DNA from 3 places in the Paraburkholderia sp. GAS42 genome. Region 1 is predicted to be linked to each of the others. Evidence: predicted binding sites of a transcription regulator. Region 1 holds the regulator's gene; each other region holds the start of a gene.
The links. Region 1 encodes HrcA, which represses chaperone genes, less so after heat shock. Its sites were predicted from a motif close to TTAGCACTCNNNNNNNNNGAGTGCTAA; they were not measured.
Positions count from the first base shown of each region.

Region 2: a site for HrcA is predicted at 1,235-1,261, ahead of groES (co-chaperone GroES). Genes of this name have one in related genera too.
Region 3: a site for HrcA is predicted at 1,732-1,758, ahead of rpoH (RNA polymerase sigma factor RpoH). Genes of this name have one in related genera too.

Region 1 is NZ_JBNDML010000012.1:19,889-25,543, reverse strand. It holds gene glnE (bifunctional [glutamate--ammonia ligase]-adenylyl-L-tyrosine phosphorylase/[glutamate--ammonia-ligase] adenylyltransferase) at 1-498, shown strand, start outside; gene recN (DNA repair protein RecN) at 517-2,184, opposite strand; gene P3T16_RS18545 (NAD kinase) at 2,314-3,261, opposite strand; gene hrcA (heat-inducible transcriptional repressor HrcA) at 3,517-4,536, shown strand; gene hemH (ferrochelatase) at 4,701-5,655, shown strand, end outside.
Region 2 is NZ_JBNDML010000006.1:71,726-77,380, reverse strand. It holds gene P3T16_RS11300 (TrlF family AAA-like ATPase) at 1-681, opposite strand, end outside; gene groES (co-chaperone GroES) at 1,334-1,624, shown strand; gene groL (chaperonin GroEL) at 1,679-3,319, shown strand; gene P3T16_RS11285 (ATP-binding protein) at 3,942-5,441, shown strand.
Region 3 is NZ_JBNDML010000025.1:52,092-57,746, reverse strand. It holds gene P3T16_RS29200 (cytochrome ubiquinol oxidase subunit I) at 1-185, opposite strand, end outside; gene cydP (cytochrome oxidase putative small subunit CydP) at 175-438, opposite strand; gene rpoH (RNA polymerase sigma factor RpoH) at 738-1,673, opposite strand; gene P3T16_RS29185 (acyloxyacyl hydrolase) at 2,031-2,591, shown strand; gene P3T16_RS29180 (nuclear transport factor 2 family protein) at 2,641-3,024, shown strand; gene leuA (2-isopropylmalate synthase) at 3,159-4,820, opposite strand; gene ybiB (DNA-binding protein YbiB) at 5,353-5,655, opposite strand, start outside.

The sequences.
Region 1 (5,655 bases):
TGGGTGTGGGAACACCAGGCGCTGTCGCGCGCGCGTTACTGTGCGGGCGACGCGGAGATCGGCGCGCGGTTCGAGGCGATCCGCACCCAGGTGCTGACGACGCCGCGCGATGCCGCTTTGCTCGCGAAGGAAATTGTCGAGATGCGTGAGCGCGTCGCGGCGGGGCATCCGAACCGGACCGAACTGTTCGATCTGAAACACGACCGGGGTGGAATGGTCGATATCGAGTTCACCGTGCAGTACTGGGTGCTGCTGCACGCCGCGCGTGATCCGGAGCTGATCCGCAACACAGGGAATATTGCGCTGCTGCGCGAGGTGTCGCGCTTCGGTCTGATGAGCGAGGAAGAAGCGGAGACAGTGGGGGCGGCTTACCGGACGTATCGCAAGCTGCAGCACCGGCTGCGTCTGGACGGGATGGAAAAGGCGCGGGTCGACCCGGAGCAGGTGAAGGCGGAGCGGGAAGCGGTGCTCGGGTTGTGGCGGCGGGTGTTTGGGTGAGGGCGGCGGGGTGGGCCCTCAGGCCGTCAGCATTTCCTTCGCATGCTTGCGCGTGGTCGCGGTGATCTCGATGCCGCCCAGCATCCGCGCGACTTCTTCGATGCGGCTCGACTTGTCGAGCGGCGTGACGCTGCTGGTCGTGCCGCCCTCGCCGTTCCCGCCCTTCGCCACCTGAAAATGATGATCGCCGCGCGCCGCGACCTGCGGCAAATGCGTGACGCACAGCACCTGGCGGTCGCGTCCGAGTTGGTGCAGCAATCGTCCGACGACTTCCGCGACGCCGCCGCCGATGCCCGTATCCACTTCGTCGAAGATCAGTGTCGGGGTGGGACTGGCCGTGCTGGCGATCACGGCGAGCGCGAGGCTGATCCGGGCCAGTTCGCCGCCTGACGCGACTTTCGCGAGCGGCCGCAACGGTACGCCTGCGTGGCCCGCGACGCGAAACTCGATCTGTTCCATGCCATGCGCGCCACCTTCCGGTAGCGTCACAAGCGCCGCTTCGAAGCTGCCGCCGGCCATCGACAGTTCCTGCATGCCGGTTGTGACTGCCGAGCCGAGCGCTTTGGCTGCCTTCGTGCGCGACTTCGACAGTACCTTTGCTTCGGCGAGATACGCTTCTTTTGCTTTGGCTTCGGCGGCGCGGAGGCTGTCGAGATCCGCAGCGGCATCGAGTGCGGCGAGTTGCGCCCGGCGAGTTTCGTGTTCTTCGGGCAGGGTTTCCGGCTGAAGACGGAACTTGCGCGCCATCGAATGCAATGCTTCGAGGCGCTTTTCGACCTGGGCGAGCCGGTCGGGATCGAGCTCGAGCCGCTGCGCGTAATGCGAGAGCGAGTACGACGCTTCCTGCAACTGGATTTCGGCGGGCTCGAGCGCGGCGAGCGCATCGTTCAACGCAGGATCGATTTCGGCAAGATCGCGCACCTTCGAGATGATCGAGCCGAGATGCGTGATCATCGCCTCGTCGGATTCGGACAATGCGCCGAGCGCGGCCTCTACGCCCTCGATCAGGTTCGCCGAGTGCGAGAGCCGGCGATGCTCGGTGTTGACCTCTTCCCATTCGCCGGATTGCGGCGCGAGCTTGTCGAGTTCGGCGAGCTGCCAGGCAAGACGCTCGCGTTCGAGTTGCAGTTCGCGATCGCGTGTCTGGGCTGTTTCCACCGCTTGCGCTGCTTCGCGCCAGCTGCGCCAGGCGCGCGTGACTTTGGCCGCCGTGTCGAGTAGCCCGGCATGCGTGTCGAACAGTTCGCGCTGCGCGTCCGGTCGCATCAGTAACTGGTGCGCGTGCTGCCCATGAATATCGACGAGCATTTCGCCGACTTCGCGCAGTTGCGCGAGCGTGGCCGCCGTGCCGTTGATGAATGCACGCGAGCGGCCGTTCGCATCGACCACCCGGCGCAGCATGACCGTGCTGCCGTGCGCGTCTTCTGCGTCGGCGCCGAGCGCCTGCTCGTCGAGCCAGCGTTCGACCTGCGCGTGGGTCGCGAACCCGGCGGTGATGTCGGCGCGTGACTCGCCTGTGCGCACGACGCTCGCATCCGCTCGCGCGCCGAGCGCCAGTGCGAGCGCATCGATCAGGATCGACTTGCCTGCACCTGTTTCACCGGAGAAAACCGTAAAGCCGCTGTCGAATTCAAGATCGAGCGCGGCGACGATCACGAAGTCGCGTATCGAGAGATGGCGAAGCATGGAGTATGGTCTGGTTAGCTGTTTTAGCGGCGAATTCGAAGCGGGCGGCGCGGTTGGTTGTTGCGCTATTGCGTTCCTGCGCGGTCGCGCATGTCGGTCATCTGGTCATTCGATCGTTCGGTGGCCGGTTCAGGTCTGCGGATCGTCGGCGAGCGACGGGTGTTCGTTCCAGTGGAGCTTTTTGCGCAGCGTCGCGTAATAGCTGTAGCCGACCGGATGCAGGAACGGCACGGTATGGCGCGAACGACGCACATCGATGGTGTCGTTCAGTTCCAGCGCCGTGAACGACTGCATGTCGAAGTTCACGTTCACGTCACGCCCCGAAATGATCTGAATGCTGACCGCTGAATCGTCCGGAATCACGATCGGGCGGTTCGACAGCGCGTGCGGCGCAATCGGCACGAGTACGAGCCCTTGCAGTTCCGGATGCAGGATCGGCCCCGACGACGACAGCGCGTACGCCGTCGAGCCAGTCGGCGTGGCGACGATCAGCCCGTCCGAGCGCTGGTTGTACATGAAGCGCCCGTCGACGTAGACGCGCAGTTCCGCCATGCCCGAGAAACCGCTCCGGTTGACCACCACGTCGTTGAATGCCAGCGCGTGATAGATCGCCTCGCCGTCGCGCATAATGCGGGCCTCGAGCAGCGTTCGTTCTTCGCGCTCGAAAGTGCCAGTGAGCATCTGCGGGACGATTTCCTGCATGTCCGAAATCGGGATGTCCGTGATGAAGCCCAGCCGGCCATGATTGATACCGATCAGCGGCGTGCGATAGGGCGCCAGCTGACGTCCCATGCCGAGCATCGTGCCGTCGCCGCCCAGCACCACCGCGACGTCGGCGCGGGCGCCAATCTCGGCGGGACGCAACGCCGGATAGCCGGTCACGCCGATTTCGTGGGCCGTCTCCGCTTCGAACACGACATCGAAGCCGCGCTTTGCAATGCACGAGGCGAGCGCCGTCAGCGGCTCACCGATGCCTGGCGTGTTGCTGCGCCCGACTAGCGCGACGGTCTTGAACTGGCTGGTTACTTGCATGCCGGCATTACACCATAGCTGTGCGTCGAAAAGAACCTTTCCCATTGTGGCCGAAGCGGAGCGGCACGAGGTGCCGCTCCAGGCGCCACCTGCCGGGGCGTCGCGCGGTGAAGGGACCCGCCGCGCGGTATGCGCGGGTTTGTCGTTAGAATGGTGAACCAGTGTTGACAAGCCGACCGGCGGAGTGTCGCTGCGACATCGTACTTCGCGAGGCGCAGGTTGCCGCGCGAACCTGTAAATGTCGCGAAACGTTCCGTAATCGCTCCCTGTAGTGCCGCCGTTGAGCTAAAATTTTCCGTCATGCTAGATCCTCGCGCACAAACCCTCCTTAAAACGCTGATCGAGCGCTATATCGCCGAAGGTCAGCCGGTCGGCTCGCGCACGCTTTCCCGCTACTCGGGCCTCGAACTGAGTCCTGCGACCATCCGCAACGTGATGTCGGACCTCGAGGATCTCGGGCTCGTGATCAGCCCGCATACCTCTGCGGGACGCATTCCGACGCCGCGCGGCTACCGCCTTTTCGTCGACACGATGCTCACCGTCGAGTCCGCCGCCGACGAGGAAGCCGTCATGCGCACGGTCAAAACCACGCTTCAGGGCGGCGAGCCGCAAAAGATCGTCGCGGCGGCGGCGAGCGTACTGTCCAGCCTGTCGCAATTCGCGGGTGTCGTGCTTACGCCGCGGCGCAGCCACGTGTTCAAGCAGATCGAATTCATGCGCCTGTCCGACAAGCGCATCCTGCTTATCATCGTGACGCCCGAAGGCGACGTGCAAAACCGCATGATGGCGACGCAGCGCGACTTCTCGCCGTCGCAACTGGTGGAAGCCTCCAATTACATCAACGCGCATTTCGCGGGCCTTTCGTTTGACGAAGTGCGTCGCCGCCTGCGCGACGAAATCGACGAACTGCGCGGCGACATGACAACGTTGATGCACGCAGCCGTCACCGCCAGCACCGACGACACCGACCCCGGCGAGACGGTGCTGATTTCGGGTGAGCGCAATCTGCTCGAGGTCGCCGACCTTTCGTCGGACATGGCGCGGCTGCGCAAGCTTTTCGATGTGTTTGACCAGAAGACCAGCCTCCTTCAGTTGCTCGACGTGTCGAGTCACGCACAAGGCGTGCAGATTTTCATCGGCGGTGAATCGAATCTCGTGCCGATCGAAGAAATGAGCGTCGTGACAGCGCCGTACGAAGTGAACGGCAAGATCGTCGGCACGCTCGGCGTGATCGGGCCGACGCGCATGGCCTACAACCGTGTGATTCCGATCGTCGACATCACCGCACGGCTGCTTTCGATGAGCCTCAGCCAGCAATAGCACAGGGCTCACACCGCTCGTCGCGCATCTCTTGAGACAGATGATGCGCGATGGCGCGCGCTGCGCCAATAGGCCGAATGGCCAGCTATCGGCGGAAAACCGCGCCGCTATAATGGGCTTCACCTGAACCGTTTCCCTGCAGCACGCCACCAGGCCAACTGACTATGCGTTTCGATCTCGAGCGGCCTTCGCAGTCCGCTACGTCACATCGTGTCGCGGTGTTGCTGATCAATCTCGGCACACCGGATGCACCGACGCCTCGCGCCGTGCGCCGCTATCTCGCGCAGTTTCTGTCCGATCCCCGCGTGGTCGAGATTCCGGCTGTGGTCTGGCAGGTGGTTCTGCGTCTGCTGATCCTGCCGTTTCGCGGGCGCGCGTCGGCCAGGAAATACGCAGCCGTGTGGATGCCGGAAGGCTCGCCACTGCGTGTGCATACGGAAAAGCAGGTGGAAGCGCTGCGGCATCTGCTGCATCTGAACGACTATCAGGTGATCGTCGATTATGCGATGCGTTATGGCACGCCGGGCATTCCCGCGATGCTGAACCAGCTGAAACTGTCGGGCGCGGAGCGCGTGCTGCTGGTGCCGATGTATCCGCAGTATTCGTCGTCCACGACAGCCACCGCATTCGACGAGGCCTTCGTCGCCCTTCGGCGCATGCGCAACCAGCCGGAAATCCGCACGGTGCGTCACTATTGCGATCATCCTGCGTACATCGTTGCGCTGGCCGCGCAGGTGCGCCACTACTGGCAGACGCACGGCCATCCGGACTTTGCGAACGGCGACAAGCTCGTACTCAGTTTTCACGGCGTGCCGAAACGCACGCTCGATCTGGGTGATCCGTATCACGAGCAATGCCAGCAGACGGGCGCGCTGCTGATGAACGCGTTGCATCTGTCGCCGGTGGAATGCCGGATTACGTTCCAGTCGCGTTTCGGGCGTGCTGAATGGCTGCAGCCCTACACGGCACCGACATTGAAAGAGCTCGGTCTCGCGGGCGTGCGCCGCGCGGACGTGTTCTGTCCAGGTTTCACCGCCGATTGTCTGGAGACGATCGAGGAAATCGGCCTTGAGGTGCGTGACGAGTTTCTGCACGCGGGCGGCAAGGAATTTCACCGCA
Region 2 (5,655 bases), on a different contig from region 1:
TCCGATGAAGTAGGCGTAGTGGTCTTGCCATTTGACTTCGGCCAAGCCGTCGCTCGTGTCGTACGGCATGAAGCCAATCGCCAATCCGTCCTCTACTTGTTCAATTGCATCGCGGTAGCTCTCCGCAGTAATTTCTGCCATCGAGGCTCCAGCGTAGAGCGCCTTGGCGTCGTCTGCCATGTCGATCTTCTTGAAGGCGTGGACCTTCAGAATATCTTCTGACGAGTGGCGTGCCAGTGAGGCAAGTGCGTCGTTCGAGAGAGGGCGGTCAATGATGGCGACACGAAGAGCAGCCTTGAAATCGTGAAGCATTTGATCCGGAATTTCATCTGAAAACAGAACGTGCGCGTTAAGGCGTCCGTTTGGTGACCTCATCGGTGCCATGAGGCGCAGTTCGATCCCCGGAAAGACCTTCTTGTGCAGCTGCGGTGCTCCGGCCTCCTTGAGTCGACGCTTCAACGCGAACCAGCCGTCAAAGGTCCAGTAGTCCATCAACGCAAAAACCGCGGGCTCCGCAGCATTCATAGCGACAATCATTTCGTCGACGAGAGACCGATTGCTCGCAGAGTTTGAATCGGCGTCAAATTTGGCTCCTTGCCAGTGAAATGATGCCGGCGTGTGGACATGTAGATCCCATTGCCGCCATTCTGAGCCACGCTCAAATCCATTCGGGGATGCCATTGTGTGCCCTCTCATCCAGCTCTTTTGTTTTTGATAGTTGACGGCACGTTCGCTCTTCGCGCTGGGGGGCGCAGATATACCCACATGCCTTCGGGATCATTGTCCGGCATCTGGGATCCGGTCGAGCAGCATGGTAGTGCCTCCAGATGAAATTTGTCTGAGGGAAAAAGATTTCCGGAGATCTTTCAGTCTGAAAAGCTGGTCACGGAGAACGATAAGATGGCGGGGGCTGTGCTCGCGTGATCATTTCGAGATCCCCGAGCATGACGAGGAGTGTGATCTTCTCGGGGTTTGCCCTGGCGTGAACGTCAGCCATCAAGATTTGCGGGCGGATACCGCTAAGAACGACTCGGTGTCATGCCCCACGTACGACAAGGCAGAACAGAGCGTTTTATTCTAAGTGATTGTTTTTATATGGAAATAACGACATCTCGGCATCCGGGCGTAGGTCGCGAGTTCAAACTTAAGTGAACAAAGTTCAAAGTTAAGTGAATCTCGACATTCGGAAACCCGCCAAACCCCTTCTTGAATTTGTCACCACCCGTCCATATAATTAGCACTCGCTGCACGAGAGTGCTAACAACATTTCCGGTTGGCCCTGCCAGCCGGGTTTTCTCAGCGTTCTTCAGTCTCAATCAAGAGAGGAGTATGTATGAACCTTCGTCCTTTGCATGATCGCGTGATCGTCAAACGTCTGGATCAAGAAACCAAGACCGCGTCGGGCATCGTGATCCCCGAAGCCGCAGCGGAAAAGCCGGATCAAGGCGAAATCCTCGCAGTCGGCCCGGGCAAGCGTGACGACAAGGGTGCACAGATTGCGCTCGACGTGAAGGTGGGTGATCGCGTCCTGTTCGGCAAGTACGCTGGCCAGACCGTTAAGGTCGACGGCAACGAACTGCTGGTGATGCGCGAAGAAGACATTATGGCCGTGGTGCAGAAGTAAGCGAAAAATCGCTGAAATCCCGGTTATATCCCAAAGAATTCAAGGAGTTTGAAGATGGCAGCTAAAGACGTCGTATTCGGTGATTCCGCCCGTGCCAAGATGGTTGAAGGCGTGAACATCCTCGCGAACGCTGTGAAGGTCACGCTGGGTCCGAAGGGCCGCAATGTGGTCCTGGAACGCAGCTTCGGCGGCCCGACGGTCACGAAGGACGGTGTGTCGGTCGCGAAAGAGATCGAACTGAAAGACAAGCTCCAGAACATGGGCGCGCAAATGGTCAAGGAAGTTGCTTCCAAGACCAGCGATAACGCAGGCGACGGCACGACGACGGCAACCGTTCTCGCGCAATCGATCGTTCGCGAAGGCATGAAGTACGTTGCATCGGGCATGAACCCGATGGACCTGAAGCGCGGTATCGACAAGGCTGTGACGGCCGCGATCGAAGAACTGCGCAAGATCAGCAAGCCGTGCACGACGAACAAGGAAATCGCCCAGGTTGGCGCGATTTCGGCTAACAGCGATTCGTCGATCGGTGACCGCATCGCTGAAGCGATGGACAAGGTCGGCAAGGAAGGCGTCATCACCGTTGAAGACGGCAAGTCGCTGCAAGACGAACTCGACGTCGTCGAAGGTATGCAGTTCGACCGCGGCTACCTGTCGCCGTACTTCATCAACAACCCGGACAAGCAGGTTGCTGTGCTCGAAAACCCGTTCGTGCTGCTGCACGACAAGAAGGTTTCGAACATTCGTGACCTCCTCCCGGTGCTCGAGCAAGTTGCAAAGGCTGGCCGTCCGCTGCTGATCATCGCTGAAGACGTCGAAGGCGAAGCACTGGCAACGCTGGTGGTGAACAACATCCGTGGCATCCTGAAGACCGTTGCTGTGAAGGCGCCGGGCTTCGGCGACCGTCGCAAGGCGATGCTCGAAGACATCGCTATCCTGACGGGTGGCCAGGTCATCGCTGAAGAAACCGGCCTGACGCTCGAAAAGGCAACGCTGGCTGAACTGGGCCAGGCGAAGCGTATCGAAGTGGGCAAGGAAAACACGACGATCATCGACGGCGCTGGCGAAGCAGCAACGATCGAAGCACGCGTGAAGCAGGTGCGCACGCAGATCGAAGAAGCAACGTCGGACTACGACCGTGAAAAGCTGCAGGAGCGCGTGGCCAAGCTGGCTGGCGGCGTTGCAGTGATCAAGGTCGGTGCTGCGACCGAAGTCGAAATGAAGGAAAAGAAGGCACGTGTCGAAGACGCACTGCACGCAACGCGCGCAGCTGTGGAAGAAGGCATCGTGGCCGGTGGCGGTGTTGCGCTGATCCGCGCACGCTCGGCAATCGCTGGTCTGAAGGGCGCTAACGCCGATCAGGACGCAGGTATCAAGATCGTGCTGCGCGCGATGGAAGAACCGCTGCGCCAGATCGTCACGAACGGTGGCGAAGAAGCCAGCGTCGTGGTGGCAGCAGTTGCAGCAGGCAAGGGCAACTACGGCTACAACGCAGCAACCGGCGAGTACGTCGACCTGGTCGACGCAGGTGTTGTGGACCCGACGAAGGTGACGCGCACGGCGCTGCAAAACGCAGCTTCGGTCGCAGGTCTCCTGCTGACGACGGACGCAGCTGTCTGCGAACTGCCGAAGGAAGATGCTCCGATGGGCGGCGGTATGCCCGGCGGCATGGGCGGCATGGGCATGGACATGTAATTTCGCCTGGAGCCTGCAAAGGCTTCAGCTCGAAACACATGCGGGGCGCGCCTCGAAAGGAGCGCTCCCCGAAACGAAAAACTCGCAGAAATGCCCAGCCCTTCACTTAACGTGTTAATGAAGCGGCTGTGATTCCCTCGGATGCCCCTTACGTCATAGACTTCCGGGGCATTTTCTTGTTCGAAGAATTTTCTGCTGGCGACCAATCACAGTCTCCGCCCCGCCCAAAAAAAAGCCGCCGACAAATTCTTTGCGCGCGACGCCAATCCTATTGGCGACGGATCCGGTATTCTTCGACTGCCCGGCCAAGACCAAACCTCTTGGCCCAGCCTTCATTGGCGGCGGCCTTTATCCTGCATGCGGAAGAAGCTCTGCCACGCAGGTTTGCATTTTTTTCACTCCGAATCAATAACATATTCCCTCGATAAAAATAGCGTACCAAAAAGTACGCTATTTTTTAATATATCAGTCGTGAACTGAGTGCCGTGGCGCGATCGTGCCCTGTCGCCGTTGCAGCCCTTCCGATGGACACGAGTTGACTCATGTTTATCTTTTAAATTCAACGGTTTGCGACGATGTATAAATTTGCGTACAATTTAGTACGCAAATTTACGGGGGCGGTATGGCGGATTGGCGTTTTTACGGTCGGCGCGGCACGCTAGACCAGTTGCGCGGACTGCTCGAGCAGCCGCGATGGTTCTTCTGCCGGATTCAGGGCCGCCGTCGCATTGGCAAGACGACGCTTCTGCGGGAACTGGCGCGCGCCAACGAAACGCTTGCCGAGCGCCTCTTCTACGTCCAGATTCCCGACTCCGACCAGATAGATGTCGCCAGCCAGTTCCGGCGCGCGCTGCAGGACAGTCTCTCGAATACCGTTCAGGCACTGGCAAATGACGTGCACGACTTCGCGTCAATGGCGCGCGCAATCGCTACGATGAACCGCGCCGGCATCATCGTGGTTCTGGACGAATTCCAGTATTTCACTTCTCCACAGCTTGCCGCGTTCAACTCGTTCCTGCAGGCCGAGGTAGACGTCCTCCGTGAATCGAAGAGCGGCGGCCTCTTCGTGCTGGGCTCATTGCAATCCGAGATGAGCGCTCTGCTCGACGATAAGGCGGCTCCTCTGTACGGCAGACTGACCCACTCCTTTCGTCTCGACCACTGGGATTTCGAAGACCTGCTTGCCGTGTACAACGACCATGGCCTGGAAGACCCGTACCAGTGGCTCCTCTTGTGGACCTACTTTGAGGGCGTACCGAAGTTCTACAGAGATGCCTACGGACAAGGGCTTTTCGATGCTTCCTCCGACCGGCTGCGCAACGAGCTTCTTGTCCGCCTGTTCCTGAACGAAGGTAGCCCGCTCTCGGAAGAAGCGGACACCTCGTTCCTGCGCGAGATGAAAGGACAATTGCTCTCCATCCTGCACTTCGTGGCGGACCACCCGGGCACCGGCCACAACGAACTCGTAGCGAGCATGCAGTCTCCGACCGACACGGGCCGCTCATTGGGCGCACAGCTCAAGAAGCTGGTCGACAACTACGGGATGATTGACCGGCGCCATCCTGTGTTCTCGGACAGTCGCAGCCGCAACGCCAGATACTACGTGACGGATAACTTCTTGCAGGCGTGGATTGCTGTTGTCCGGCCCGCGCGAGACGCGGCGCGAATGCAGCTTCGCGAGCGGGTGCTGGAAAAAGCCAAACCTCGTAGCGAAACGCTTGAGGGTATTGCGTTCGAGAAGCTCATCCGGCAGCTGCACGTCGAGTGTTCGAGAAAGGGTAAGGGGGACTTTCCCATAACTTCTATAGAGGTCGGATTTTGGAACCGCGCTCGTTCAATCGACCGGCTTGTCGAGATTGACGTCGTGGCATTGAACAGCGAGGACAAACGTGTGCGTTTCGGCTCCTGCAAGCGAAGCGCGAGTGCACACGACAACGGCGCGCTGGCCGCCTTCGAGAGTCACATAGCGGGATTCATGTCGACCGTAGAGGGGCGTAAGCTCACCGGCTGGGAAGTCGAAAAGGTGCTATTTTCGCCGTCATTCTCTAGAAATGAGACATCCGGTCTTGAGAAGGACGGATACCGCTGCCTTGATTTGAACGCCTACGCGCAGCTCTTCTGAGCGCTCTCCCGAACGACATCTGTGCAACAAGTTGAAAACGGTATGACTGGCGCTTGACCAGCGCCAAAACTAGAAAGCCGCGCCGCGAATTCCTTAACTTGTCTCAGATTTTTACGCCGAAACGTATAAAAAAGGGCGCAGATTTCGGTCAGCGCCCTTCAATCAGCCTTGCCCCGCTTGGCGTCCCTTGACATCCTCCCCTACATAAATGCAG
Region 3 (5,655 bases), on a different contig from region 1:
CCAAAGAGCTTGCCCCAGAACTGGGTCATGTCCTTGTAGATCTGCTTGCCGGTCATCACGTAGACCGACTCCATGATGACGAGCAGCCACGAAAGGCCGAGCGTCAGCGGTACGAACAGGAAATGGTAGAGCGCCGTAACGGCGAACTGTAAGCGCGAAAGATCGACGACTTCGCTAGCGGGCATGAGTATCACCTTGAGACGGATGCGATGCGGGAATGGCGAGTAGCGCCTGCGCGACGACCGCGGGCGGCAGCGACATGTGCTCCGCCTGCGGATGATTGAAGAATGCGTATTTGAGGATCATCAGCAGCGCGAACTTGATCGCGAGCACGATGACGATGTCGCGTGCGAAGGTCGGGCCGCGCGCCCATGCGGTGCAACGCGCGCGCAGGCTTCGGTGAGCAGCGGGGGTCCTGTGATTCAGCGTTATGGTCATGATCGGTCGATGACGGCTCCATGAGAGGAATGCCGGTCGGGCCGCATGGCGCGGCCAGGCAATGCATAACGGAATTTTAGGAGCGGGCCAGTCGACGCGGGCGTTCCACGCTGCGGCATACGGTCGCGAAGGCGAACCCGCGAAACCAGTATCACCGCGCTCTTTGCGTTGCGTCAACTAAAAGGGCGCGACTGTCCCGGAAATGACTCGGGAATTGAGAGGCAGACAAGAAAAAGCCCCGCCATCTTTCGAAGGCAGGGCCTGGTGTGCTACATGTGCCGAACAAACCGGCTGGCGCGTTACGCGTATTCGCTCAATGCGCCGCGCATTTTCTTCATCGCGCTCGCCTCGATCTGACGGATACGTTCCGCCGACACACCGAACTCATCAGCGAGTTCGTGCAGCGTCGACCCACCCGAACCGTCGTCTTCGACCTTCAGCCAGCGTGCCTCGATGATGCGGCGGCTGCGGGCGTCGAGCGCTTCGAGCGCACTGGCGATGCCGTCGCTGTGCAGCTTGTCGCGCTGACGTGCGGCGAGTACGGCCGTCGGCTCGTTGTGCGAATCGGCGAGCCAGGCGATCGGCGAATACGCTTCTTCACCGTCCTCGACCTGACCTTCCAGCGCGATATCGCCACCGGACAGACGCGTTTCCATCTCGGCCACTTCTTCGCGCTTCACGTTCAGTTCCGTCGCGAGGCCTTCGATTTCCTCCGGTGTGAACGCCTGGAAACCCTGCTTGTGGCTGCGCAGGTTGAAGAACAGCTTGCGCTGCGCCTTGGTGGTGGCGACCTTCACCATGCGCCAGTTGCGCAGGATGTATTCGTGGATCTCGGCCTTGATCCAGTGCATCGCGTACGAAACCAGACGCACGTTCTGCGACGGATCGAAGCGCTTCACGGCCTTCATCAGGCCGATGTTGCCTTCCTGGATCAGGTCTGCATGCGGCAGGCCATAGCCCAGGTAGTTACGCGCGATCGACACGACAAGCCGCAGGTGCGACAGTACCAGACGGCGGGCGGAACCAAGATCGTTCTGCTCGCGAAATTCGGTGGCGAACTGGCGTTCTTCCGCCGGCGTCAGCATCGGAATCCGGTTAACGGCCTGGATGTAGGCGTCGATATTGCCCAGCTGGCCGGGCAGCAATGAAGAATGCGCGAGCGCCAGTGCACCTGCCGGAGCGGCCTTAGCCGACGACGGGCTCAGAGTACTCGGAAGGGTCAGTGCATTGCTCACGTAAGAAACTCCTATGGAATCAACCAAAAGCTCAGTCAGAAAACGACTCCCGTGGATGTTAGCACTCTGGTAACAGGAGTGCTAATACTTAGAGGCCGTAGGGACTTGAGAGTTCCGTAAATCCTATCGAAACTTGATGTTCAATAGCATCGTACGCCAACTGCAAAAACTTTGCTTGGCCCGTACAATTTACCCGTCGCGGTAGAGAACGCGATAGAACGACCGGTTTTCGTCTTATCTAAAGGAACTATTTGCGTCAATCCCTTCTCTTGGATAAGGTTCTTTTTTAACCGGCTTATCTCGAAAACGTTGGCAACCGCCTCGCGGCGACCCTGAAGATTGGGCAGAGGGTGTTCAATGAAAAAGAAAAACTCAAGTCTCGGCCCGGCGCTTCGATGCGCGTTCGTTCTGGGGCTGCTGACCTTTTCGGGGCTGGCCGCCGCGGATCAGTTCGGGGTTCAGGTTGCGGGCGGGATGGCCGATCATCACGTCAACAAGCTTGATCTCGGCGTTGTCTGGGATCCGGATCTGACGTGGTGGGAGATCGGCGGGTGGCATTTTTCGCTGATCGGCGAGGCGCACGTCGCGTGGTGGCACAGCAGTGAGGGCGACGTCCACAAAAACACCGGCGAACTCGGCGTCACGCCGGTGATCCGCTTCATCAAGGGTTCAGGCTGGTTCCGGCCGTTTATCGAGGCGGGCGTCGGCGTGCGTGTGCTGACCAGTCCGACGATTTCCCGCTCGTACACGCTATCGACGGCGTTTCAGTTCGCGGATATGGCGGGCGTCGGCGCCCAGTTTGGCGACCGTCAGCAGTACGCGGCGGGCTTTCGTTTCCAGCATATGTCGAACGCCGGTATCAAAGAGCCGAATCCTGGTATAAATTTCACCCAGCTATATCTGCAATACAACTTCTGACGATCGGCGTTGCCGCGCGCGGCGCCCTTCGATGCAAGGGGGCTGAGCGATGGCGGCAAAAGTGATCGAGGCGATTCGCGGGCTGGAGCGGGACCGCTTTCGCGCGATGGTCGACGGCAACGGTGAACTGCTCGACACGCTGCTGTCGGACAACGTGATCTACGTCCATACGAACGGCAAGCGCGAGTCGAAGCAGCAGTTCATCGACGCCATCACGGCCGGCCGCCGTCGTTACCGTCAGATCGAGATCCAGTCGCAGGACGTGATCGCGGTGGGCAATGAGACCTGCGTTGTCACGGGCCGTGCGCTGATCGAGATGGAAGCGAACAATGGCGCGCTGCTCTTCCCGATCGCGTACACGGCGATCCAGACGCAGGAAGCGGGCCGCTGGCGTCTGATCGCCTGGCAGGCGACGCGCTGCGCGATCGAGTGAACCCGGTAGGTTCCATCGCCAGGCCGCCTTGTGAGCCGCCTGGGCGCGTTACGCGTGACGTTGCGTCATGTTTCGACGCTTCGGCACTGGGTGTGTCGCGTGTCAGCCGTTTTTTCTGACGCTTACCTCTACGCCTACGCTGCGACCCGCCGGTCGACCGGCGCCCATACCGCGCGGTTGACACCGCTGACGACCGCATCGACGACCGCAGTCGCATCGTCCTCGCTCACGCCAACGCCGTACCGTACCGGCTGCTCGTCGACGCGGCAGCCGACAAACGCCGCGACGCGGCCGTCCGTCGTCCGCAGGCTTTCATACGACGTGATTTCGATCGACTGACCCGCGGCCGTCGTCATCGCCCGTGCCACAGACTGCGCGTGCGATTCGCCGCCGCTTTCGGCGCGTGCATCAGCCGATCCGACGACGGTCACGTCGCGGTTCTCCCAGCGTACGGTCGACGCGGTGACGCGCGCCGCCGGGCCGTCCGTATCGAAGTATTCCCGTGCGAAGAGCGCACAGATCGCGTCGCCGGTGACTTCGACGCCGGATTGATCCGCGACCGTCTGCACGGCGTGGCTGAACTCGATCTGCACGCGACGCGGCGGCGTGAAGCCCATACCGCGCTCCAGCAGATACGTCGAGCCGCCCTTGCCGGACTGGCTGTTTACGCGGATGACCGCGTCGTAGCTGCGGCCGAGGTCGGCCGGATCGATCGGCAGGTACGGCACTTCCCAGACGGCGTCGGGCGCCTGCTGGGCGAAACCCTTGCGGATCGCGTCCTGATGCGAGCCGGAGAACGCCGTGAACACGAGATCGCCCGCGTACGGATGGCGCGGATGTACCGGAATCTGGTTGCAGCGTTCAACTACGCGACGCACCGCGTCGATATCGGAGAAATCGAGGCCCGGATCGACGCCCTGCGTGTACAGGTTCATCGCGAGCGTGACGATATCGACGTTGCCGGTGCGCTCGCCGTTGCCGAAAAGACAGCCTTCGACGCGATCGGCGCCCGCCATCAACGCAAGTTCGGCGGCGGCGACAGCCGTGCCGCGGTCGTTATGCGGATGCACCGAGAGCACGATGCTGTCGCGATAGCCGAGGTTGCGGTCCATCCATTCGATCTGGTCGGCGAACACGTTCGGCGTGGCCGCTTCGACCGTCGCGGGGAGGTTGACGATCATCTTGTGATCGCGCGTCGGACGCCACGTCTGCGCGACCGCGTCGCACACTTCGCGCGCGAAGGTGAGCTCGGTCATGCTGAACGTTTCCGGCGAATACTGGTAGATCCAGTGGGTCTGCGGGCGCGCGTCGGCGTACTGGCGGATGATCCGCGTGCCTTCCACTGCCAGCGCCTTCACCTCGTCCTTCGACTGGTTGAACACGATCTTGCGGAACGATGGCGCGATCGCGTTGTACAGATGCACGATCGCGCGCGGCGTGCCTTCGAGCGCCTCGAACGTGCGCGCGATCAGTTCTTCGCGCGACTGCACGAGCACTTCGATGGTCACATCGTCGGGAATGCGGTTTTCGTCGATGAGCTTGCGAACGAAATCGAAGTCGGTCTGCGAAGCCGACGGAAAGCCGACTTCGATTTCCTTGAAGCCAATGGCCACCAGCGTCTCGAAGAATTCGAGCTTCTGCGCGATGCTCATCGGCTCGATCAGCGACTGGTTGCCATCGCGCAGATCGGTGCTCATCCAGACCGGCGCACGCTCGATCGTGCGGCCCGGCCATTTACGGCCGGTCAGGCGGACGGCGGGAAAAGGGCGGTACTTCTCAGCAGGGTTGCGCAACATGGTGAGCCTCGTTCGTTGTGTCGTGTTCGTATGTGTCTGCGTGTAAAGGGATGTAGCGGCGGCGCGCTGCACTAGCGGCGGCGCGCTTCCCTTAGGGGCACGGTCCGCCAGCCGGTGGCTGGCGGTAGCAACGAACGGGCGCGAACGAAGAAGGTCATCGCAATGATGACGCTGTTGACGGCGATGGCTTGTGCCCATGCAACGTGCATTTTGACCTCGCGATTCATCCGAAGGATAAACGGACGAACACTGACGACAGGTTGTAAGAGGTACGGCGGATCTGGGGTGAAGCTGAAACTGCGGAACTGCTGGAGGACCGCGCTGTGAAGCTGGATGCGCGGCGCTACGCCTGACTTACGCTAGACGTAGCGATAGAAGCCGCGGTAGGCGGCTGAGGGTAATTCGGAGGGTGTTCGGAAGGGAACGCATCCGGTGACTGTATGTCAGGGTGCGGGACCCTGTCAACCGGCGGTGTTCGGATTCGCAGGTTCAGGAGTACAGGAAGCGTCTCTCAAACCCGTGCCAGCCCCGGTCAGGCGGCGCGTTTCGCGATCTCGGCGATCAGTTCGACCTGACGGGAAATTGCCAGCGGAACGGGCACTTCGCCACGCATCACAGCTTCGATCCATGCCGCTGTGGTCGCCGCGTCGCGGGCTTCCGGCAGCGGCACTTCGGGCGCATCCGGCGATGAGCGCTCAGCGGCGACGACTGTTTCGCACGCGCCGTCGTGCAGCCAGTCGATCTGCACCTGACGCCGCGTGTCCGCGACGGCCTCGCCTTCCGTGCCGCGCGCGAGCAGCGCGCCGCCGACGGCCGCGTCGGGATGCGCAGCGAA